2 regions of the Sinorhizobium numidicum genome follow, and region 1 is predicted to be linked to the other one. Evidence: riboswitches for the same ligand, from Rfam matches in the RefSeq annotation. Region 1 holds a riboswitch; the other holds the start of a gene.
The links. Region 1 has a riboswitch for cobalamin ahead of bluB (5,6-dimethylbenzimidazole synthase). Riboswitches for the same ligand answer to the same signal wherever they lie in the genome.
Positions count from the first base shown of each region.

Region 2: it holds a riboswitch for cobalamin, as region 1 does, so the genes downstream of both, PYH37_RS22160 (DUF1636 family protein) here and bluB (5,6-dimethylbenzimidazole synthase) in region 1, are expected to answer to the same signal.

Region 1 covers NZ_CP120368.1:2,071,670-2,076,252, reverse strand. The annotation lists gene PYH37_RS21130 (phytanoyl-CoA dioxygenase family protein) at 1-881, shown strand, start outside; gene PYH37_RS21125 (SDR family oxidoreductase) at 967-1,788, shown strand; cobalamin riboswitch at 1,849-2,060, shown strand; gene bluB (5,6-dimethylbenzimidazole synthase) at 2,105-2,833, shown strand; gene PYH37_RS21115 (DUF2865 domain-containing protein) at 2,891-4,036, opposite strand; gene PYH37_RS21110 (acyl-homoserine-lactone synthase) at 4,202-4,583, opposite strand, start outside.
Region 2 covers NZ_CP120368.1:2,286,793-2,291,375, reverse strand. The annotation lists gene PYH37_RS22175 (hypothetical protein) at 49-345, opposite strand; gene PYH37_RS22170 (hypothetical protein) at 501-776, opposite strand; gene PYH37_RS22165 (SLC13 family permease) at 1,111-2,889, shown strand; cobalamin riboswitch at 3,074-3,286, shown strand; gene PYH37_RS22160 (DUF1636 family protein) at 3,395-3,841, shown strand; gene PYH37_RS22155 (ABC transporter ATP-binding protein) at 3,860-4,583, shown strand, end outside.

The sequences.
Region 1 (4,583 bases):
ACGAGATCATCGAAGAGCAGCGCCGCACAGACAGCGGCGGCGGCGATCATTTTGCCAAGCCCGGCGCTAACGACCGCATCTGGAATTCGTTGGAGAAGCATTGTCTGCACTCGGCAGAGAACTTTGCGGCCTATTACGGCAATCCGATCATCGCGCTCGTCAGCGAGGCCTGGCTTGGACCCAACTACCAGATGACGGCTCAGGTCAACCGCGTCAATCCGGGCGGCGCAGCGCAATCGGCCCATCGCGATTACCACCTCGGCTTTCAGAGTTCGGCGATCATAGAGCGCTATCCCGCGCATGTGCACAAGCTCTCGCCGGTCCTCACTCTGCAGGGGGCGGTCGCCCATTGCGATATGCCGATCGAGAGCGGACCGACGTTGTTCCTGCCTTATAGCCAGACCTATGTGCCCGGCTATCTGGCGCTGAAGCGCGCGGAATTCCGCGACTATTTCGAGCAGCACCATGTGCAGCTGCCACTGGAGAAAGGCGACCTCGTGTTCTTCAATCCGGCGCTTTTCCACGCTGCCGGCACGAACCGCTCGACGGATATCAAGCGCGTGGCGAACCTGCTGCAGGTCTCGTCTGCCTTCGGGCGCGCAATGGAAACGGTCGACCGCGAGCGGATGAGCACCGTGCTCTATCCGGCATTGAAGGCGCTCGCGGCCCGTGGGACGCTTTCGACCGGCGAAATCGCCAACGCCATTGCAGCCTGTGCCGAGGGATATTCGTTCCCGACCAATCTCGATCGCGATCCGCCGATAGGGGGCCTGGCGCCAAAGACGCAAGCGCAACTGATGCATGAGGCGCTTGCGGCCGATTGGAGCAGCGAGGCCTTCGCACAGGCGCTTGCCGAGCAGGCGGTAAAGAAGAGAAGCTGACGGACACGGCCAGATAACGACGGGCCCCGGCGCAGTGGCTGCGGGAGCCGAACCGCTTGGATCAGTTACCAGGGGAGGATTTTTGATGAGCAAAGACTATGGCAGGCTGGATGGCAAGATCGCCATCGTCACCGGCGGCACGCAGGGGCTCGGCGCGACGATCGCGGCACTCTTCGCCGAACGCGGTGCCGCCGGCATCGTCATCTGCGGGCGCAATGCTGCAAAAGGTGAGACGAGAGCGGCTGAAATTGCCGAGGCGACCGGGACCAAGGTGGTCTATGTCCCGGCCGACCTCGAGCGGGTGGAGGACGCCCGCCAGGTGGTTTCGGCCTGCGACAAGGAGTTCGGCCGTGTCGACGCGCTCGTTAACGCTGCCGCAATCACCGATCGCGGGACGATCCTCGACACCACGCCGGAGCTCTTCGACCGCATGTTCGCGGTGAACGTGCGCGCCCCGTTCTTCCTGATGCAGGAAGCGGTGAAGGTGATGCGGCGTGAAAAGACGGAGGGCACCATCGTCAATATCGGCTCGATGTCGGCAAAGGCGGGTCAACCCTTTATCGCCGCCTATTGCGCATCGAAGGGTGCCTTGGAGACCTTGACCAAGAACACCGCCTACGCCTTGCTGCGCAACCGCATCCGGGTCAACGGCCTGAACATCGGCTGGATGGCGTCCGAGGGCGAGGACCGCATCCAGCGCGAGTATCACGGGGCCTCTGTGGACTGGCTCGAGAAGGCGTCGGCAAGCCAGCCATTCGGCAGGCTCGTCGATCCTGCAGAGGTCGCGCGCGCCTGTGCCTATCTCTCCTCGGCGGAATCCGGTCTTATGACCGGTTCGGTGATCTGCTTCGACCAGTCGATCTGGGGCGCCTATGATGCTTCGCCGCATCCGGCAACACCGCTGTGAGCCCTCGGCGGAGGAGTCCGCTCCGGCCTTCCGCTCGTCTTGCCATCCGACGACGAGTGTGACCATATGCGCCCGTCAGGTGCCCGCGAAGGCGGGAGAATCGGGAAGCCGGTGCAAATCCGGTACGTGCCCAACGCTGTGATGGGGACGGTCGCGCCAGAGTAGGTTCTGAGCTTTTTCACAACCTTGCCACTGAATCTTGAAGCGATTTGGGAAGGCGGCGCGATCGGGCGATCCAAAGTCAGAAGACCGGCCTGGCGAGATAGACCGGCCCCGCGCGGACGGCGGGAGGTTGTGCATTGTTGGGGATCGAACGATGCTGCCTGACCCGAAGGGCCGTCTTGCCGCGGCCGATGCTTTCCCGCCGGACGAGCGCGCCGCCGTCTACCGTGCCATCGAAACGCGCCGCGACGTGCGCGACGAATTTCTTCCCGAGCCGTTGCCCGATGCGCTGGTTGCCCGGCTGCTTGCCGCCGCCCATCATGCACCGTCGGTCGGCTTCATGCAGCCCTGGAATTTCGTCCTCGTCCGCGGCAACGAAACGCGGGAAAAGGTCTGGGAGGCATTCCGGCGCGCCAATGAAGAGGCGGCGGAGATGTTTTCAGGCGAGACGCAGGCGAAATATCGTTCGCTGAAGCTCGAAGGCATTCGCAAGGCACCGCTCAGCATTTGCGTCACTTGCGACCGCACGCGCGGCGGCGCGGTGGTGCTGGGGCGCACGCATAACCCGCAGATGGATGTCTATTCGACCGTCTGTGCTGTCCAGAACCTTTGGCTGGCAGCACGTGCCGAAGGCGTAGGCGTCGGCTGGGTCAGCATTTTCCATGAGGCCGAGATCAAAACGATCCTGGGCATACCGGCGCATATCGAGATCGTTGCGTGGCTCTGCCTCGGCTTTGTGGATCGGCTCTATCAACAGCCTGAACTTGCGGTGAAGGGCTGGCGCGAACGCCTGCCGCTGGAGGACTTGGTTTTCGAGGAAGGATGGGGTGTCCGCCAGGGCGGAGGGTCTATGCCCAAAGACGTTTGTAAGGCGAGCAAATAGCCAGTGGTCAACCCGTAAGGGCATTTTCGTCTGCAGGAGATTTAACGAGTGTCGAGGTCAATTCTCCTGCAGCGGTTGATAACCTGGTCCCGTCGGATGCTTGAGATCGATCGCGCTTTCCTCCTTGGGAAGGAAGATCGGACCAACCTGGCGGACGTTGCTTTTTGCCGGATCGTAGCGACGCTCTTCCACCGGCCTTGAGCTCGCCCGTCCGGTGGTGGGCTCTATTTTGCCATCAATGGTGATGACCGAGGGGGAGACGGCCGAAAGCTTGCTTGCGGCTGCGGTATTTCCGCTGCTGGTCTTGGCCGCGATCTTCGGAACTTGGCAACCGCAGGTGCCGGGGGCACCGACGCCACGCGCGCGATAGGCGAAAGCCGTCGAGAGTTCGGTATAAGGCTTCCCGGTCGAGGCGGACACCATCTGGTCGCTCTCCTCGGTGGCGAGCACGTGATAATAGAGCTCGGTCTCGGCACCGGGACACCGTGCCCGGCAAAGCTCGGCGTCGCGGGAGAAGTCGGCCGGAGTAGCGTTCGACGAAATCGGAAAAAAAGCGCCGTCGCAGGTGCGCACGCACATCGTTCTGAAGCTGCCGAGACCGCCTTCATCGATCGACGGAACATCGCGCATTCCGGAGCCGTCGAAGAGCAGCGGATAGTCTTCGCTGTCCGGAGGGAGATCCCGAAGAATGTTGCGGCGGACTTCGGTCCCTTCCTCGGCTGCGCCGGCAAACTGGTCCTGACTCGCGTCCCAATTCTCGCTAGGTCCCCCCGTGCAGTCATTGACTTCCATCGCCGCGAGAATGCGCCGGCGCATATCGTCATTGCCGCCCGAAAGCAGCCCCTGGCGCTGCGCTTTGAGCTCCCGGAGATTGTCCTCCATCCGAGCGATGGTGTCATCGAGCGCGGCACAAGCGCCGTCATTATCGCCGCCGATGACGATGACGCTGCCATTGCTGCATTCCATCCGACGGCGATCATTCTTCGCGCGGCGAAGCTCAATGTTCTGGCGGGAGATTGCGCCGGTGAAATCGCGCAGATTGGCAGTGGTGGTGACTGCCGCCGGAAGATCGGCGAGTCTGGCGGTGAGGCGTTCGCAAACATCCGAGGCCCAGACCTCACCGGCGAGGGCGAACGCCAGCGGCGCGACGGCCGCTGCCACGTGCTTGATACTCCGGGGCGCCATCCTCCGGGATACGGACACTCGTCTCATCCTGCAATCCGGCGGGCCACCCAAGGGGTGCTTGCCGCCGTGAATTCCTGCTCCTCGCCATCATAAGGCGTTGACGCGGTGGCGCAACGGCAAGACGTCGTTTGCGTTAACATGCAATCGTAGGCCCGGGCCGCCGGAACGGCCCAGAGCGTTTTGTCAGGCTGCCCGTGCGGTTTCAAGCGACATGGGGCGTTCGAGCACGGTGCCCTCGATCGCGGCGATTGCCTTCATCGTCTCGAGCAGGCTTCTGGTCACCTCCCACGCGACGGCGACGGCGTAGACGGAACCGATCCGATGCGGCTCGGCGATCCGCTCTCCCGGGCATCCCATCCGCCGGAACATCCGTTCGAGGAAAACGTCGGTGACCGTGACGATGTGGCTGATGCCAGAGGCAAGGCCCAGTTCGCCGACACCGCACATGAGTTCGGCGGCGGCGACCGTCACCTGGTTCGACGATCGGTCCTGCGAAATGTCCGGATCGATGCAGAATCGGCTCGATTCCCAGACCGCGGCACTGCGGATTTCCGGATTGTCGCCG
Region 2 (4,583 bases), 220 kb from region 1:
GGCAACAGTGGCCTTCGTCCGCCGGTCGCCAACCGCGTGACGGACAGATCAGTCGTCGTCGCCGAAGAAATCGAAGCGATAGCGTCGGCTTACAAGCCGCAGCGAGCGGTCCGGTTCGATCACGTAGGTCTCATAGACCCGGCGGCCGAACCGATCGTTGAACTGGTGCGGCACGATGCTGCCGACCGGCGCCTTGGTGAGCCGCGTGCGCGGTTGGCCACGATAGGTGATGCTGCCGGGAATGGGCTCAAGGTAGGGCGAGTAGCCTGCCGAGTAGCCAACGGCGGTGGCCTCGCAGCCGCTCAGCAGAACGGCGGTGCAGAGGGCGGCAAGAAGATGTTTCATGGCAATCCTCGCAATTTCAGGATCCGTCTCCCTTCTATCTATCGCTGAAAACGTCACAGTCTATCCGGCGGCTCGTCAGCCGCGCTGAGAACCCCGCAAAGGGGGAGAGCAATAATGCTCCTCTACGATTTTCTTCGAGCGTCACTCGAAATCGATCAGTCGTTGAAGACTTCGTAATCGATGCGACGGCTCGTCAGCCGCAGCGAGCGGTCCGGCTCGATAATGTAGGTTTCATAGACGCGATGGCCGAAATTATCGAAGAACTGGTGGGGCACAATGCTGCCGACCGGCGCCTTGGTCAGTCTCGTGCGCGGCTGGCCGCCGTAAGTGATGCTGCCTGGAATCGGTTCCAGTTGGCTGCCATAGCCGACCACTGTCGAGCTGCAGGCGCTTAAAAGGGCTGCACAAATGGCGAGCAGGGCGATCTTCATGGCGAATGTTCCTGAGCATCGGCACAGCGCCCCATCTCGTTGCGCTGGACCGGTCGTTGCACATCAACTGCCGCATCATCTTATTCTTTATCCGGCAACGATCATAGGAACGACCAGCTCCGGTGCAATTTCTTGGTGATGCATGCCGGCTGGCCGGCGATTTACTGATATTTTGGTTGATTCCCCGGGGTGCTTTGAAGGATGTAGTAGCTGGGCTCGCCGATCTCTATGAACGGCGCGCGAACCGTCCGACTGCGTGCGCGTTTGGTTCGGTGGCGGCTGCGCGGGTTCGTTTGTAAAAGGTTCCGACCAGTCAGTGCTTTGGGTACCGCCTATGACCGCCGAACAGTCCCTTTCATTTCTTGTTCTCGGCACGATGATGGTCTTCTTCATATGGGACCGCTTCCGCTATGACGTTGTCGCCTGTTCGGCGCTGATGCTTTCGGTGGCCGTCGGTATCGTACCCTTCGATCGCGCTTTCGACGGGTTCAGCGACGATATCGTCATCATCGTTGGCAGCGCGCTCATCGTTAGCGCCGGCGTTGCGCGTTCGGGCGTCGTCGATGCGGCGATCCAGCGTTTCCTGCCGAACCTGCAATCGGTGCGGGCGCAACTCGCGCTTCTCGTCGTCACCGTCACCGTGCTTTCCGCGTTCATCAAGAATATTGGGGCGCTCGCGATCATGATTCCGGTTGCCTTTCAGTTCGCCCGGCGCTCGAATGTGCAGCCTTCGGTGTTTCTGATGCCTATGGCCTTCGGCGCGCTCATCGGCGGGCTGATGACGCAGGTCGGCACCTCGCCGAACGTCGTCGTGTCGCGGATGCGCGCGGATCTGACCGGCGAGAGCTTCACCATGTTCGACTTCACGCCGGTCGGCGCGTCGCTGGCGCTGGTCGGCGCGGTGTTTCTGCTTTTCGCCTACCGGCTTGTGCCGGAGCGCAAGAGCCAGCAGGCCGCAGTGCATGACGCGATCGAGATCACCGACTACACCTCCGAGGCGGTGGTCCCGGCCGGTTCTCCGGCAATCGGCAAGCCGCTGGGCAGCCTGGTCAAGCTCGGCGACGGGGGCGCGGTCGTCATTGCCATATTCCGCCGCGGCACGCATCTGGCGCCGCTGCCCGACATAGCGATCGAAGCCGACGATATCCTGCTGCTCGAAGGTGGGCCGGCGGCGCTCGACCGCATCGTTTCCCAGGCGAAGCTGAAGATCTCCGGCGATCGTTCGCCAACGCCGAACGACAAGGCGCGTGTCGAGATCGAGGCGATCGAGGCGGTGATCGCCAGCGGCTCGCCGCTCATCGGCATGTCGGCGCAGCGTCTCGCGCTCTTCAACAGGCACAACGTCAACCTGCTTGCCGTCAGCCGCCAGGGCGAGCGGCTGAAGCAGCGCCTCGGCAGCATAAGGCTGCGGGCCGGCGATATCGTCGTGCTGCAGGGAACGCGCCGGGAATTGCCGTCGTTCCTCCAGGATTTCGGCTGTCTGCCGTTGGCCCAACGGGAAATCCTGCTAGGCACCATCCGCTATGCGACCGTGCCGATCCTCGTTCTAGCGGCGGCCATGGGCGCGACGGCCGTCGGCGTCGTGCCGGTGCCGGTCGCCTTTTTTGCGGCCGCGCTCGCCATGGTGGTCTTCCGCGTCATTCCACTGCGCGACGTCTACCGCGCTGTCGATGGGCCGATCCTCGTGATGCTGGCGGCGCTGATCCCGGTCAGCGATACGCTGCGCACAACCGGTGGATCGGATCTCATCGCCGGCTGGCTCAGCGGTGTGGCCTCGGGCCTGCCGCCGGCCGGCGCACTCGCCCTTATCCTCATTGCCGCCATGGCCGTCACACCCTTCCTCAACAATGCGGCCACGGTGCTCGTCATGGCGCCGATCGCCGCAAGCTTCGCGACGGCCCTCAACTATAGCCCGGACGCCTTCCTGATGGCGGTGGCAATCGGCGCCGGCTCCGATTTCCTCACCCCGATCGGCCACCAGTGCAACACGCTGGTAATGGGCCCCGGCGGCTATCGCTTCAGCGACTATCCACGTCTCGGCCTGCCGCTCTCGATCGTGATCGTGCTCGTCGCCGTGCCGATGCTGATGTGGGTATGGCCATTGGTGCGCTGAGTCGGGCGGCAGTATCGCGGCGAGGCATCCCCACCGCGAATACGGGAGCTTCCAGCCAAATTTTTCTTGCCGCACGTAATGTTATTTTATAACAACGATCACGCATCGCAAATTGTTGCCGGGGCCAACCGTGTTGATATCCGCATCCGCCTCCCTTCCACCCGTTGCCTCGTGCGGCGATTCGTGCCACCAAGAGTGCGATGGTGCTGCTGCCGTGACTCGGCAGTGGCTGAAAAGGGAACACGGTGAGGACGACCCAGAAGGGGCCGAAACCGTGGCTGCCCCCGCAACTGTGAGCGGAAAGCGCATTCACACCATGTCACTGGCGAAAAGCCGGGAAGACGTGGATGCGCAGCGACCCGCGAGCCAGGAGACCTGCCATCGAACCGATCAACCACAACGGACGGGGTGTTCCGATGGAAAAGAACTGGCTCAGGCACAGCGGGCGACCGCTTCACTGCATCTTCGCCATTTTCTCTCCGGCCCAATCCGGCGGAGAACAGACATGGCGAATTTCCGACAGCACAAGATAACCGTATCGACCGATTGCCGCTTCACCGGCGGGCCTTGCCGGCTCGGCGCCGAACTGCTGGCGCTGTTGAACCGCAGCGTTTCGGCACTCGGCCAGCCGCTCGGCGAGGATTTTTCCATCGCCGGCACGGTGTGCATGGCCGGCTGCACGCGGCCTTGCACGATCGCCTTCCAGGCAACCGCCAAGGCGACCTACCTCTTCGGTGACATCGCGCCGGAAGAGGATGTCGACGATCTCGTCAGCTTTGCCGCCGCCCACGCCGAAGGCGGCGGCGGCATAATGCATGCAGCAGATCCTTCTACATTGGAGCGGGATGCGGCTGCTAACCCGTTTTTTTGCGCCGGTCTCACCGGCAACACGCTCGCCCGCACTCCTGCGGCGCTCCTCGTTTCCGAGGAGAGCGTGGGATGGTTCCAGTGACGGCGGGGAGGGTGTCTCATGAGCTGCGTTGAGCAAGGCGCGGCACTCAGCGTCGAGGGACTGGAATGGGGGCCGCGTCCGGGCCTGCGGCTGGTCCGCAATATCGGCTTTTCCATCGGGCCGGGCAGCCGGCTTGCGATTATCGGCCCGAACGGCGCCGGCAAGACCTCCTTGCTCCGCTGCCTCTATCGCGCGGTGCAGCCGATTGCCGGTCGGATCGAGGTGGATGGCGTCGATCTCTGGGCGATGACGGCGCGCGAGGCGGCAAAGACCATCGCCGTCGTCCTGCAGGAGATGCCCGGCGATTTTCCCTTCAGCGTACGCGATGTGGTGATGATGGGCCGCATCCCACGGCGCGAGGGCATGCGCGGCTGGACGGAACGGGATCGGAACCAGGTGGCGCACGCGCTCGATCATCTCGATCTCGCGCATCTCGCCAGGCGCCAATTCGCCACTCTTTCGGGCGGCGAAAAGCAGCGGGTGCTGATCGCCCGAGCGTTGGCGCAGGAGCCGCGCATCATCGTTCTGGACGAACCGACCAACCATCTCGACATCCGCCATCAGCTCGAAATTATCGAGCTCCTGAAGAGGCTGAAGCTCACCATTGTCACGACGCTCCACGACATCAATCTCGCGGCCGAGTTCGCGACCGATGTCGCGATCATCACGGAAGGTCGGCTCGCTGCATTCGGGAGCCCCGAAGAGGTGCTGCGGCCATCGGCCCTTTCCACCGCCTTCGGCG